One region of the Sediminibacillus dalangtanensis genome, then DNA from elsewhere that is predicted to be linked to it. Evidence: riboswitches for the same ligand, from Rfam matches in the RefSeq annotation. Region 1 holds a riboswitch; each other region holds the start of a gene.
What was found. Region 1 has a riboswitch for thiamine pyrophosphate ahead of thiT (energy-coupled thiamine transporter ThiT). Riboswitches for the same ligand answer to the same signal wherever they lie in the genome.
Positions count from the first base shown of each region.

Region 2: another riboswitch for thiamine pyrophosphate. It lies ahead of tenI (thiazole tautomerase TenI); the one in region 1 lies ahead of thiT (energy-coupled thiamine transporter ThiT).
Region 3: another riboswitch for thiamine pyrophosphate. It lies ahead of thiT (energy-coupled thiamine transporter ThiT); the one in region 1 lies ahead of thiT (energy-coupled thiamine transporter ThiT).

Region 1 is NZ_CP046956.1:1,573,017-1,577,790, reverse strand. It holds gene ERJ70_RS07950 (hypothetical protein) at 1-469, opposite strand, end outside; gene ERJ70_RS07945 (DUF1028 domain-containing protein) at 654-1,538, opposite strand; gene ERJ70_RS07940 (YflT domain-containing protein) at 1,699-2,058, shown strand; gene ERJ70_RS07935 (hypothetical protein) at 2,199-2,348, opposite strand; gene thiT (energy-coupled thiamine transporter ThiT) at 2,396-2,971, opposite strand; TPP riboswitch at 3,068-3,169, opposite strand; gene ERJ70_RS07925 (universal stress protein) at 3,278-3,691, opposite strand; gene ERJ70_RS07920 (cation:proton antiporter) at 3,768-4,774, opposite strand, start outside.
Region 2 is NZ_CP046956.1:606,048-610,821, reverse strand. It holds gene ERJ70_RS03280 (thiazole synthase) at 1-517, opposite strand, end outside; gene thiS (sulfur carrier protein ThiS) at 520-723, opposite strand; gene thiO (glycine oxidase ThiO) at 739-1,863, opposite strand; gene tenI (thiazole tautomerase TenI) at 1,894-2,514, opposite strand; TPP riboswitch at 2,668-2,770, opposite strand; gene ppsA (phosphoenolpyruvate synthase) at 3,121-4,774, opposite strand, start outside.
Region 3 is NZ_CP046956.1:1,409,725-1,414,498, forward strand. It holds gene ERJ70_RS07200 (ABC transporter permease) at 1-469, opposite strand, end outside; gene ERJ70_RS07205 (ABC transporter ATP-binding protein) at 466-1,197, opposite strand; TPP riboswitch at 1,413-1,513, shown strand; gene thiT (energy-coupled thiamine transporter ThiT) at 1,581-2,189, shown strand; gene ERJ70_RS07215 (EAL domain-containing protein) at 2,231-3,445, shown strand; gene ERJ70_RS07220 (endo-1,4-beta-xylanase) at 3,742-4,774, shown strand, end outside.

The sequences.
Region 1 (4,774 bases):
TGCCTTGCCCGGCAAGAGCTACAGCAACCGCTGCCACAACTGCAGGCAGCCCCGCTCGGATGGCAGCTGGAACGAGAAGAGCGCAAATAAGAGGGACAGCTGGGGTGGGCCAAAAAAACAGGGAAATAACATAAGTAACACCAACTAATACAAAATAGGCTAAATGTCCATTGACCATAACCTTTTGGATTGGCTGAATCATTCGTCTGTCGGCATCCAGATCCTTTAAGGAATGAAGCAGCGCAACCATAAAAGTGATAATCAAAAAGATGTTAAATAGTTCTTTCGCAGCTACAAGATTAGCGTTAAAAATGGCTGTGAATCCACCGATGACGCTGCCTTTAAAAACCCAGGAAACCAGAAAGGTACCCAGAAGCGTTGGCAGTACCACCCCTTTACGAAAAATCATCGTAAGGATAATTAATAACGTAAAAGAACCGTACAACCAATGGGATACAGTCAATTCCATAGCAAGGAACTCCCTTCAATTGGTACTGCTTATGTGTGTGCTATAGCCTATGCAATCGGAGACCATGGAGTTCCGGCGCATCCTTGAAGGAGTGCCTAGACTCTTTCCCCTGTATTACTACTGGGGCGACAGAGCTATCCTATAAGAAACGCCTTAGCCTCTATGGCTAAGACGTTTAATGTTACTACTTATTTAAAAAATCCAATACTTCTTTATCAATCTTACCCGGTTCTAATTCCCTTTCCTCAAAATTTTCGGTATGAAGGTACTCCGTCAGCCCCTTCTGAAGCTCTTCCTCGGATACTTCCATACTCCGGAGATATCCCTTGTTTACCAAACCAGAGATCACCTTCTGCTTTGTTGTTCCCTCAATCAGAAGTACGTTTTCCTGTTTTATCTCACCGAAATAAAGCTGCTGAAGCTGATAAAGACGGATAATTTCTTGGATAGGTTCAGGATGGTCATCAACCCGTAAATCGACAAGCCTGTCATTGAACCCACCATATCCTCCCTTATCTTTCACAACATACAGTGCTGCCGACTGCTTTCCTCTACTATCCCCACCAGCTTCTTGGGCAGCTTGCAGGCATGCCAGCAAGCGTTCTGCCAATGTTCCTTGTGATCGTTCAAAGGTCTTAGCCATATGGGAAACAGTGGCTTCATTTACGAGAATGTTTCCCTGGGCCGCAAAATTTTCTCCGCGGGTTCCTCCTGCCCAATCATAGCAATGTACCCCAGTATAAGTAGCGCTGTTTCCCTTCGCATCTACTATGCCAACCTGACGTTCTTCCCTCTGTGGATCGTCTTTTGTCAAAAGGTCAATAACTTCTTCAGGTGTGTACCCTTTTTCAAGAAGCTCAAGACCCTGTGGACCGTAAGAAGGATTGGCAAAAGCCTGGGTCGCTACTGCTCCCACTCCAGCCTTTGCCCACGGCACGACAGACCCTACCGCAATAAACTTTGATTGAACAGCAATCCCATGTTCTCCTGTTTCCGGATCCACTCCGACAATGGAAAAAGTTGCTACGATATTTTTCTTCAAATTTATTCCCCCCTTAATGACCTGCATTCATTTTAGAACAATACTACCAAGAACAGCAATTTATTTACCTGAAAATTTATCCTTTTCTGACATCATGTATGGTTGGAGCTCCCCTTTAAAGCGTTTCATTCTATGTGGGAAGGGTATTTTTATTTATGAAATGGAAAATAAAAAAGGAGGGCTTTATATGTCACCATTTATTCGCAAATATACAAACGACGAACAATTACAACAGGATGTAAACAAATTAAGTCAAAAGGGCATTGATAAAGATAACGTATATGTTCTTGCCCATGACAGCGATCGGTCGAAACGTGTTGCAGATAATGCAGACGCCAATACCATCGGATTAAACGAGATGAACTTAAAAAGTGCCGTTGGTAATCTGTTCAATAAAAAAGGAGACGAACTTCGTACCAAGTTGAAAGAAGTAGGTTTATCTGATGTGGAAGCTAATAATTATGAGGAAGAATTGGACGAAGGGAAAATTTTACTGGTCGTTACCAATACCGATAACGTAGAAGAAATTTTAACCAATACCCTTTAAGAAGAATATGGGGCTGTCGCAAAAGAAAGACTTTTGCGGACAAGCCCCTATTTGTTAATTAGGAATGTTCCATACAGGGAAAGAAAACGCATCGGTTGGTATGCTTTAAGATTATGTACCATGATTCAATTACTTCAGGATCACTGTTTGTCTGATTCTTCTTCCAGTTCGTCCTGTTCACTACAATCAACGCAAAGCAGTTTCCCCTCATGATGAATACCGTCAAAAAAACCATCCTTACAATAAACAGCTTTATTACAACGAATACAGTTGCCGATAAGTTCCTTCATTAAAATTCAACCTCCTTTTTCCTCCTTACGATCCGTTTTCGTCGTTATCATGGTCTGGCTTCTGCCAACCGTGGCTGTTTATAGAACAAAAAGGAAATGACTATCGAACTCAATATAAACGCCGGAAGCATGTAAGAACCATTATAAATTGCGGAGTAAAGCCAAATCGGCTGTCCTTCGGGCGCATTTTCCGAAAAGAAGAATACGCCCGCCAACAAATGACCCAAAAAACGCAAACTGCATCCTAGAAGAACACCGAGTGAAATGTACACAAAAAATACTGAATGTTTTCCTGCTTTCAGTGCTGCTTGTACCTTTGTTGATACAACTCCTGCAGTACCGAGAGCAGTAAAGGCCAAACCGTATTCTATCAATCCTTGTAATGGTGTAAGAATATAAGCTGTACCGGTCACCACTTGAAATGCCCCGAACAACAGACCGCTCAACAGTCCCCCTTTCATGCCCCACCTGAAAGCAAAAAGAAATACTGGTATCATGGCGAAGGATACAGAGCCGCCTTGCGGCCAAATTTTAAACGATAAGAAAGGAATAATATCAAGTACGAGTGCCATAGCAGACATGATAGCTACCTCGACCAAAAACAGTGTTTGCCTTGCTTCCATCGTGCACACCCCCATAGTTTTAGTTATCGACAAAAAAAGCAATGCAAAAGGGGAAAGCTTTCCTGATGGAAATACCCGTTGCATTGCTTACCTCGCCATCATAAAAGCCGCCATTCCTACGCTAGTGTTAACTAACAGGTTCAAAGGGTCTGAACATCAGTGTTCACTCTCAGCCAGTTGGCTCCCCCTGAAGACTTCGGCATCCTCTTTTTTTGTTAGACACAGTATAACGAAAACTGCCTTGCACCGCAAAAAGGAAACGATGGATTGGAGTTATATCTTGCGGAATTATTATTGCTTATACCGTTAAACTGGAATGACAGTTACTGGGACAGTCGACTTTTGCAAGACTTTATAAGTGACGCTTCCAAGCTTTTTCTTTGCTGTTCGCGGTGCTAGAATAATTCCTTTTATCGCTTTCCCTTTTGCCTCTTCACATATTTCCACTGCGGGGATTCCCCAGCGTGTTTTACAAACAACCTCTACCTGATCCTTTATTCTCTCTTCTGCTTGATTCAGGATTCTGTCGGATGTTTCCTTTTTATAGTTTTCCAACGTCTTTGTTCCGACTTTTGATTGCGCATACTGTGTATGGACTTTCGGCTGGACGTTCAACAATCGGATTCCATAACCACTTTCAAGCGCCGCTTCTACAGCATGATCAACTGCCGATAAACATTGTTCACTGCCATCGACTGGCACCAAATAAATTTTCTGCATGGGCGTTCACCTCTATTGCAGTCTATTCAATTAGTAAAAGAAAGGCACCAACTGATGGAGAAAAATTTTCACAGGCTTATTCTTTTTCTTTTTCTTTCGTCAATGGATAGACACCGACACTTTGAATGACTAATGACAATAAGACGGCTGCGAAAGTCAAAGACACTAGAACATTATCCTGATCTACACCCGCTTCTAATCCCAACAATAATGCGACCGACATCGTTCCTTTTATGCCGGACCAGGTAATCAGGCCAACGTCACCTGCACTGAATTTTTTCCTCCAGGCAGGTACCGCGCTCGTAAAACCAGCCAATACAAGGAAACGGACAACAAGCGATAAAACAAAAATGATAAAAGCAAGGACCCAGCCGGGAAATGCAAGGTAATCTGCAGCATCTATGCCGATAAGCAGGAAAATGAGGGCTAACACAGACGGCTCAACAATGGTCCAGAACCCATCAAGTGAGTCATGGAAATAATCTTCTTTTTCCGTTTTACCGAATTCCCAAGAAAGCATGATCCCAGCAGTGACAGTTGCCAAGACACCAGAAATACCAATTTTTTCCGCGATATGGAAGCTTCCGTATGCGACGATGATGCTGAGCATAACCTGGTACTGTTTATGGTGTGTATAGTGCACAGCCCTGCTGAGAAGCCAGCCAAAAATAATCCCGAGGATGACCCCGCCTGCAGATACGAGTAAAAATTCGCTTAAGAAGGAAACAATTGAGAAAGATTCTCCACTTTTATACATAGTCAAAAGTACCGAATAGACAACGATGCTTGTTCCATCGTTCACCATCGATTCACCTTCTACAATATCGGCTATTTTTTCATTTCCCGTTGATTGCTTCAAAATGGAAACAACCGAGACCGGATCAGTCGGTGTCAGGATTGCCGCAATCAAAAGCGCTCCTAACAGGGAAATTTGAAGGAAAGGCCCACTGATAAAATAAATGGCGACACCTAGAAGTCCAGCAGTCGCCATTAGTCCCACAGTAGTAAGCGTAGCAATGATCCATTTATTTTTCTTTAACGAATCAAGTGAAAACTGGTATGCGGAAGTGAACAACAAGGCTG
Region 2 (4,774 bases), 970 kb from region 1:
CGATGATAAAACGAAGATTCAATGGATTCACAATACCTTGCCCGGACCCGATCGGAGATGCCCCGGGCATAATGGCATGACAGCCTAATTCTTCTAACCGTTTCGCTAACAGAACATCATCCGAAGTATACGGAAGTACAATAAAGCCTTCATCTAATAACATTTCCGCTGCTTTTAGCGTTTCTATCGGATCCGGCAGGAGTGTTTTTTGATCACCGATCACTTCTACTTTAATCATGTCACATAATCCAGAAGCCTTTGCCAGTTTCGCAGTACGGACGGCTTCTTCCGCTGTCTTGGCCCCTGCGGTGTTTGGAAGCAGTGTATATTTTTCCACATCAATTTTTTCAAGAAAATTGGGCTGGCCAGCCTCAAAAATATTCATTCTGCGGACAGAAAAAGTCAGGATATCTGCATCTGAAACTTCTACTGCTTTCTTTTGCACATCAAAGTCCGGGTATTTACCTGTCCCTAACAAAAGTCTTGAAGAAAATTCGTAATCACCTATTTTGAGCATCATCATCCGCCTCCTACAAAGTTTACAATTTCAATTTTGTCCCGGTCAGAGAGCCTCGTATCTGCATGTGCATTCTTTTCTAATATGTTCTGATTCAGTTCCACAATCACAACCTTTTCCCCAATTCCGAAGTACTCTAATAATGATGAAACAGTGGCAATAGTATCCGGAACTTCTACCATGTCACCATTGATAATTAACTCCATCCATAATCCTCCTCGTTAAAGCGTTTTCTCAAGGTGGCGATCAATCCGGAAAGCACGTAAGTCTGCTGACAGCGGTTCTCGATCTACTAATCTAGCGATCAGTTCGCCAGTAATAGGAGAAAGCAAAATGCCATTACGGAAATGCCCTGTTGCCACAAACAATCCTTCGTACGCTGGATGCTCCCCTAAATAGGGAAGGCCATCTGAAGTTTGCGGCCGAATTCCAGCCCAGGCTTTTTCCCACTCTGCATGTACGATGTCCGGAACCAGTTTCTTCGCCTTTTCCATCAGATAAGAAATCCCACCCACTGTTACGGTTTGATCAAAGGTATTTGGTTGGACTGTAGCCCCTACCAGAAGGCGACCGCCTTTTTTGGGTACCAGATAACAGCTATGAGAAAAAATCGTTCCAGTCAGTAATGGTCGATGGGTGACTACGGAAAAGCACTCCCCTTTTACAGGATAAGTGTTAAAGGGAATTTCCGAATCAGGCAATAGGGATTCACTCCATGCCCCTCCCGTCAGAATCACCTTGTCACTCTCAAAGTTCCCTTCACTTGTCCTTACTCCTGCTATTTTTCCATTATCAAAAAGAAAAGAGGAAACTTCCGTAAACTCCCTTATTTCCACCCCCAGGACTGCAGCTGCTTTCAAAAAACCAAGTGTTACTTGCGGTGCTGACACCTGCCCATCTTTTGCTATATACATCGCCCCCCGGATGGCTGTTGATAAGCCTGGCTCTCTTCTGCTTACTTCCTTTTGACTCATCCATTCCGCTTGCTCTCCCGCCCTGGTTTGGCTCTCGATTATTTGCTTAAAACGATATTCCTCCTCTTCTGTTAAGGCCACTTTGTACATCCCTTTATTGCTTAATTCAATGTCTATTCCAGTTAACTCTTTTATTTCCTTTGCAAGCATAGGAAACTTCGACCTGCTTTTCTTTGCCAAGTGGAATAAGGGCCCATCTTCCTCCAGTTCAGCCTGCGCCGCCAGCATCCCTGCTGCCGCTCCAGAAGCTTTGCTTGCCAGACGGTCCTTTTCCAGCAAAAGGACTTTTTTGCCCCTTTTTGCAAGGTTATACGCTACAGAACCCCCATTGACCCCTCCGCCAATCACAATACAATCGTACTTATCAGGCATTACAAAGTCCTCCTTTCCGCTTAGCACTTCCTATCTAAACTTGTTTGAGATAGAAAGTCGGGAAACATATTCTTTCACTTTCCCCAGAGGCTGGTTCGCCTCCAAAACACCCGACATCACAGCTACCCCTTTCGCACCAGCTTCCATCACCTCGTTTACATTGCCAGGTTTGATTCCTCCTATCGCTATCACCGGCATAGAGACAGACGATGAAACTGACCGTAATTGTTCCACTCCTCGTGGTGCTGATCCTGGTTTGGACTGGGTGGGAAAAACATGGCCAAAGAATGCATAATCAGCACCTTGCTTTTGAGCAGAAATTGCTTCCTCTAGGGAATGAACGGAACAACCAACGCGTAAATCAGGGAAATTTTCCTTCACTGGGCCGATCGGTAAAGAATGATACGCTAAATGAACACCGCAGAGCTTCATCACATGGGCAACGTCTAACCGGTCATTTACGATGATTTTAGAAGCGGGTACTTGACTGTCTAGTAACAATTCAATCAGTTGATAGATTTCCTTAGCCGTTTTATGCTTCTCACGTATATGAAGGGCCGTTATGTAGGGATGTATGTCCCCTGCGATTTCGGCTAATTTTTCTGGTCGTTGATTTCCGGTTGAAACGATATGCAGTTCTCCCTTCCCCATAATCCTCCCCCCCTCTTGGATAGCGCTGTCTTTAATGAACTGCGGCCGCCTTCTTCATATTCGTGCTATTTTCATCGCTTCGCGGGACGCAAAAAGGCCACCCGGATATAGGGGTGGCCTTTTAGTCAATATATTATAAACAGTCATAATATAAAAGTTTCAATCCCACTTCCCTACGCTGGTATTTCCCAGATCAGGTTCAAAGGGTCCAGAATACTATCTGTCTCAGCCTTATAAGGCACCCCCAGTGTAAACATATGTGATTTTCATTAAGTATAACATAGGTCTTTTTTCAAGACTAGGATATATGTGTAAATACAGGAAAAGCTCTTTCGGATTCAACAAACCACTCACCACTGATCGCATAACCCTCTATTCATTCAAGAAACGACAGTCACATAGAATGTGTTTCCCATTTCCCGCGTCACAAAAGGACTGATTTTAAATTTGCTTGATTTCATCTCGTTTATTTAGTTGAGTCTCTCTTTTTAAATGTGTAAAGTGCTGCGAGATGCCGTACTAGGTAACACATCACCCTTGAATGAAATCTATAGAAAACCAATGAAGCTCTGATGAAGCGCCTCATTGGTTACTTTGCTAAAGAATTTATAATTCTCTTATTTTGTTCATAATCATCCGCTGCTCGACGGATGCAACCAATCTCCTTGTGCCGGCTACCGTATCCGGGTTCACGCTCACACTGTCGATTCCTTCCTGGATAAGGAATTCTGTGAATTCGGGATACAAGGATGGCCCTTGCCCACAGATTGAGACGCTCTTATTATGTTTATGGGCACCTTGTATTAGCATTTTGATCGCTTTTTTCACAGCAGGATTGCGTTCATCAAAGTAACCCATGGTGTTCAGAATTCCCGAATCCCGGTCGGAACCAAGCACTAACTGGGTCAAATCATTACTCCCGATACTAAATCCGTCAACCATTTTCGCGAATTCTTCCGCTTCGAATATGACGGACGGCACTTCGGCCATAATCCAAATTTTGAATTGCTGATCTTGTATGAGACCTTCCTCTGCCATGATTTCTTTGACTCTCTTTACTTCCCAAGTAGTTCGGACGAAAGGAAGCATGGTCCACACATTTATCAGTCCATAGTCTTCCCGCACTTTTTTTATGGCGCGGCATTCCAGACGGAAACCTTCCTCGTATTCCGGAGATATATAACGGGAAACCCCTCTCCACCCGATCATCGGATTGGCTTCGATCGGTTCTACTTCTTCCCCGCCTTTCAATCCTCTAAATTCGTTGGAACGGAAGTCGCTCAACCTTACTACGACAGGCTTAGGGTAAACGTCTTGCGCCACCTTTGTGATGCCCTCGGCCATTTTATCGATAAATTGCTTTTCTTCGCCATTTCGCAATAGATACATAGGATGGGCGCCGACAAGGTGGGTGAAAATGAATTCTGTACGCATCAGCCCTATTCCATCGAACGGCAGGTCTTTGTATTTTCCGATCAAATCCGGCTCGCCAAGGTTCATGTAAACCTTCGTCCCGGTAATCGGAGCCAGCTGATGAAGATTCATTTGGTCTATAACGGATGGTGTCTGGTTTCTTTCTCTATTTTTTTCGGCTGGTTCCTCTAAAATGCCTTGATAGACGACACCTCGTGTGGCATCCACGGTGACTTCCATTCCTTCCTTCAACACTTCGGTTGCATTGTTGGACCCCACAATACAGGGGATGCCGAACTCTCTGGAAACAATGGCAGCGTGGCAAGTCCGGCCACCTTCATCGGTCACAACGGCTGCAGCTTTTTTCATGGCCGGCATCATATCCGGGTTGGTCATGATGGTTACCAGGATATCCCCTTCCTCCACTTTCGAAATTTCGGTGATATCTTTGATTTTCCTTACCTTCCCACTTCCTGTTCCAGGGGATGCAGCAAGCCCCCGCAAAAGCGCCACTCGTTTTATTTCCACTTGTTCCTTCACAACCGTTTCCTCCTTTTTTAACGTGGTAATCGGCCGAGCCTGTAAAATATATAATTCATTGGTGTCACAATCGATCGCCCACTCAATATCCTGTGGAGAGTGATACATTTTTTCGATTCGCAGTGCATCAGCAGAGAGTCGGCTGATTTCTGTTGCTGTCAGGCATTGTTGCGTTACCAGGTCTTCCCCCAAAAATTCTTTGACGGCGACTTTTGACGTTCCGACTGCTTTCTCGTTTTTGACGACAAGGAAGTTTTTCGTGGCGATATGCTTTTCCAAGACCCTATTATTTTTTTTATCAACGATA
Region 3 (4,774 bases), 160 kb from region 1:
ATGAGAGAATCAACTCGGTTTCGTCCTCGTGGTCTTCCACTTCAGCGGTAAATCGATTCAAAAACAATATCGACAAAACCATGGAATTCCCGATAATCATTCCGCTGATTGGAATGATATATTGAGGAGTAGGTGGTGTGATCGAAAGCCCGAGCAGAATACCTTGGGTAAGCACTTCTACAACAATAAAGGTGAGAATCAGTTTCCAGGTAATTCCTTGAATCGACCTGCCTTTCCGTCTTGCATTTTGTGTGGCTGCCGCAATCATCAGAACAACCATTAATAGAATGTAGAGCATGTTTTCAGCATCAAATACATACTGCAATAAATACCCGACCGCAAGCAGCTGTATAATCGAGCGGATGGCAGCAATAATCGTATCCTTTTCCAGTTCCAGTCTTAAAACTTTCGATAATAAAAGCGGAATGATAACAAAAATGAGTGCGAGGGACAATGTAAGATAATTCATGCATCTTCCCCCTTCACAAACCTTTTGACCTGTTCATTGGAAGGGTTGTTCAACAAACTGCTTTCCCCTGTTTCTACCACTTCTCCTTCAATCATCACCCAAGTATAGTCACCGAGGCTTCTCGCCTGTTGTAAGTTGTGGGTGATCCAAACTATCGTCGTACCATAGTTTTGATTGATTCGAATGATCAATTCTTCGATATCCTGTTGTGAAACACGATCCAGTGAAGCAGTGATTTCATCTAACAGCAGCACATCAGGACGATTAACTAAGGTACGGGCAATCGACAGCTTTTGCCGCTGGCCCCCGGACAAATCCTTAATGTTCTGTTGTATGCTATCCCGCTTCAGTCCGACTAAGTCTAATAATTCCAATGCGTCATCCTGTTCAAGTTCTTTTCCCTGCAGTTTGAGCGGAAGAGATAAATTTTCGAAAACACTCCCACTGATCATGGTGGCGCTTTGCAAAGCCACACCTACTTTCCTTCTGAGTTCTACAGGGTTATATACTTCTATGGGCTTTTCTTGTACGTAGATGTTACCAGATGTGGTCGCGCGCAGCCCGTTCATCAATCGGAACAAACTGGTTTTACCAGCGCCGGACGGCCCGACCAAGGTTGTGATTTTTCCTTCAGGAAAAGAGCCGGTTATCTGTTTCAATATCTTCTGACCGTCGGCAGTGTAGGATACATTTTCCAAACGGACGGCTTCCTTGTCTGTCACTGACATGATTGATTCTCCTTCTCTCTAATTTGCTTTTAATCAGTATCCCCTATGAAAACTGTTTCTATTTTCTCCAAAGCATCAGGATTATTTTAGCAAACTTGATGGAGATTTGTTGATTGAGAAAATCGAAGAAAGTGATTGTGTATGAAAAGCAAACCTCTACCACCCCCAAGGAGAATCGGTTATAATAAAAGAAGCGCAACACAAAATTACATAAGCGAAACCACAAGGGGAGCTTTATGCTGAGAGTGAACGAGACTGTTCTGACCCTTTGAACCTGTTAGTTAATGCTAGCGCAGGGATGTGGATGATGGTGGATCGGATTCTGGCTGTCTGCATACATGTTCTCCCTTGGTGTTTCGTATGGAAAAGGGGAGTTTTTTTATATGTTGAAGAAGTTGGGATTGGTTGCATTGATTGAAGCTTCATTTTTCGCTGCACTGGCATTTGTTTTTGATTTACTTCCTTCGATCAGATTGTCTCCATCGATTTCCATCTCGTTTGCCATGGTACCGATTTTCCTGCTCGCATTCCGGAGAGGCTTCATTGTCAGTGTTCTGGCAGGCTTTATTTGGGGATTGTTGCAAGTGGCTCTTGGTGATGCAGCTCGTTCTATTCTTACGCCTTTACAAGGATTTATCGAGTATTTTGTAGCTTTTGCCTTTGTTGGTTTTGCCGGACTTTTTTATCAACCGGTTCAGACAGCATATCGCAGGGGGAGAAAAAGAGCCGCTTTATGTTTGGTGACTGTCGCTGTTTTTGTCGGTAGTATCGCCCGTTACTTTTGGCATTTCATTGCCGGTTTTATATTTTGGGGTGAATATGCTCCAGAGGGAATGAATCCTGTCTGGTTTTCCTTTGTTGCCAACGGGGTGACAGCACTGGGCGCCGCTGTATTGTGTTCTATATTGACAGTATTGGTACTAAGCAGTGCGCCGACATTAATTCGGCCCAAAACCGCTGCCCCTGTTTCTCCCCCGAAAAAAGCTTCCTGAGAGAAAAATAATAGAATGGTTACGGAAGGTAGGGGTAACTCATGGATCCATTGGATATCCTGGACAATTTAGAGAGTATAAAACCTGTCTACCAGCCGATTGTCAGCGCGATTCGTCATACGGTAGCAGGTTATGAAGTGCTGGGCAGATTCAGAAATGAAGAAGAATGGGAGAGTCTTGGTCCTTTTTTTTCTGATCCGGAAGTACCGGAAGAATTCAAAGTAGAAGTCGATCAACATCTTTTACAAATTGCCATAACGGAAATGCTTGAAGCCGAAGTGGATGGCTATTTATTCATCAACCGGAATGCAAAACAACTGATGGTCAATGACGGAGAAGATTTGTTACAACTGTTGTTGGATTTCGAGGCAAAAGGGTTTTCGATGAACCGTATTGTCATTGAAGTGACGGAGCATGATTTTGACGAGGCGTTTGAAAACTTGAACCATCTTCTGCTTTATTATAAGACTTTCGGCATTCAGATTGCAGTCGACCATGTTGGAGCGAAAAGCTCTAATATTGACCGGATTCGCCAACTGGAACCGCATATATTAAAAATAGATACAGATATCATCCGTCGTCACAATGCGGATGGTTTTCAAGATATCATGCATTCGCTATCCATGCTTGCCAGGCGGATCGGAGCAGCTTTATTGTTTGAAAACATAGAAGATAATTTTCAATTGTATTTTGCCTGGAAACATGGCGGCCGTTTTTACCAGGGGTATTATCTGGCGAAACCCGGTTTTGCTTTGGACGGTCAGTCCGTATTAAGGATAAATGTGACAGAAAAGGTATCCGAATACATCAAGCGGGAAAAACAACTGGTAGAACAACGTCTGCTTCATGTGCTGAATTGGGAGCAAAAAGTAAAAAGGATTCAGTCCCAGTGGGAAGGAACCAAGAAGGCTGATCACTTTATCGAAGGCTTGACCAGCGACTTTGAGGAAGAGAGTTTTCGGATGTTTATCTGCGATAGCGACGGTCACCAAGTATCTTCCAACTTTCGAAAAAGAGATGGCCGGTGGGAGATGGAGCCTGATAAAATAGGGTCGAACTGGGCTTTTCGTCCTTACTTCCTAGAAAATACTATGCAGATGAAAACATGGAGCAGGGGGATCCTGTCCGAAATCTATTCGGATATTGAAACAAGGGAAATGATTCGAACATTTAGCTTTCCGCTGACAGATGAGTATTTTTTGTTTATTGATATCCGCTATGCTTTTATATTTGAGAACGAATCGCTGCTAATCTGATCATCGCAGGGTAACGAACATTAGCTGAAAACAGCCTGGCAAATCTCAGGCTGTTTTTTTGATGGGCAAATAGTAGTCCATTTGGCCGACAAAAATGGGAGGGGTTGGTTCTATTTATTTATTTTTTAGAAAAGTTAGTTCGTTCAATTGATAAACAAAGTGTAGATGTTTATAATGAAAGGGCTTACAAACAGAGGAGTCACTCTTATAATGCTGCTTCTCTGTAGTTTATGTGATGGGAGGGATGGAGGAGGGTTTTTTTGTAACTTTTTATTTTAAAAAGGAGGAAATGATTGATGTTACAAGTCCTACGAAAACCTATAATTGCAGGCCTTGCCTTTTCTCTGTTCGTTTCTGTTGGTGTCCATAAAGTGGGGGCGGAACAAACAGAAAGTGCTGCCAGTGCCTTAGAAGTGCCATCCATCCAAGAAAGATATCAGGATTCCTTTACCATTGGAGCCGCAGTGGAGCCTTATCAATTGGAGGGAACACAGGGAGAAATACTTAAACACCATTATAACAGCATCGTTGCGGAAAACGTCATGAAACCGATTAATATTCATCCGGAAGAAAAGCGTTATGATTTTGAAGAAGCAGACAAGGTTGTCCAGTTTGCCAGGGAAAATAACATGGAGGTTCGTTTCCATAATCTCGTCTGGCACAGCCAGGTACCAGAATGGTTTTTCCTCGATAAGCAAGGGAACAAGATGGTGGATGAAACGGATCCGAAACAACGGGAGAAAAACAAGCAATTACTACTGAAACGATTGGAAAAACATATAAAAACCATTGTTAAGCGATATAGAGATGATGTAGATTCATGGGATGTCGTCAATGAAGTAATCGATGAATATGCTTCCAATGAACGCGGGCTGCGTGAATCCCCCTGGTATCAAATAACGGGGACGGACTACATCAAGACTGCATTTGAAACAACCAGGAAATACGCTGGCGAAGATGCAAAACTTTATATCAATGACTACAATACAGAAGTAGAACCGAAGCGTACGTACTTGTACAATCTTGTTGTTGATTTGTTGGAACAAGGGGTTCCGATAGACGGAGTGGGACATCAATCCCATATCCAGCTTGGCTGGCCATCCCTTCAGGAGATGGAGGATTCGATCAATATGTTCGCTGATCTTGGACTTGATAACCAAATCACCGAACTCGATGTTAGCATTTACGGATGGCCTCCAGCTCCTGCATATCCAACATACGATGCCATTCCGGACAGTATCTTCCTTACCCAGGCACAGCGCTATGATGATTTGTTTGCCTTGTATGAGAGACTGGAAGATAAAATCAGCAACGTAACCTTTTGGGGCA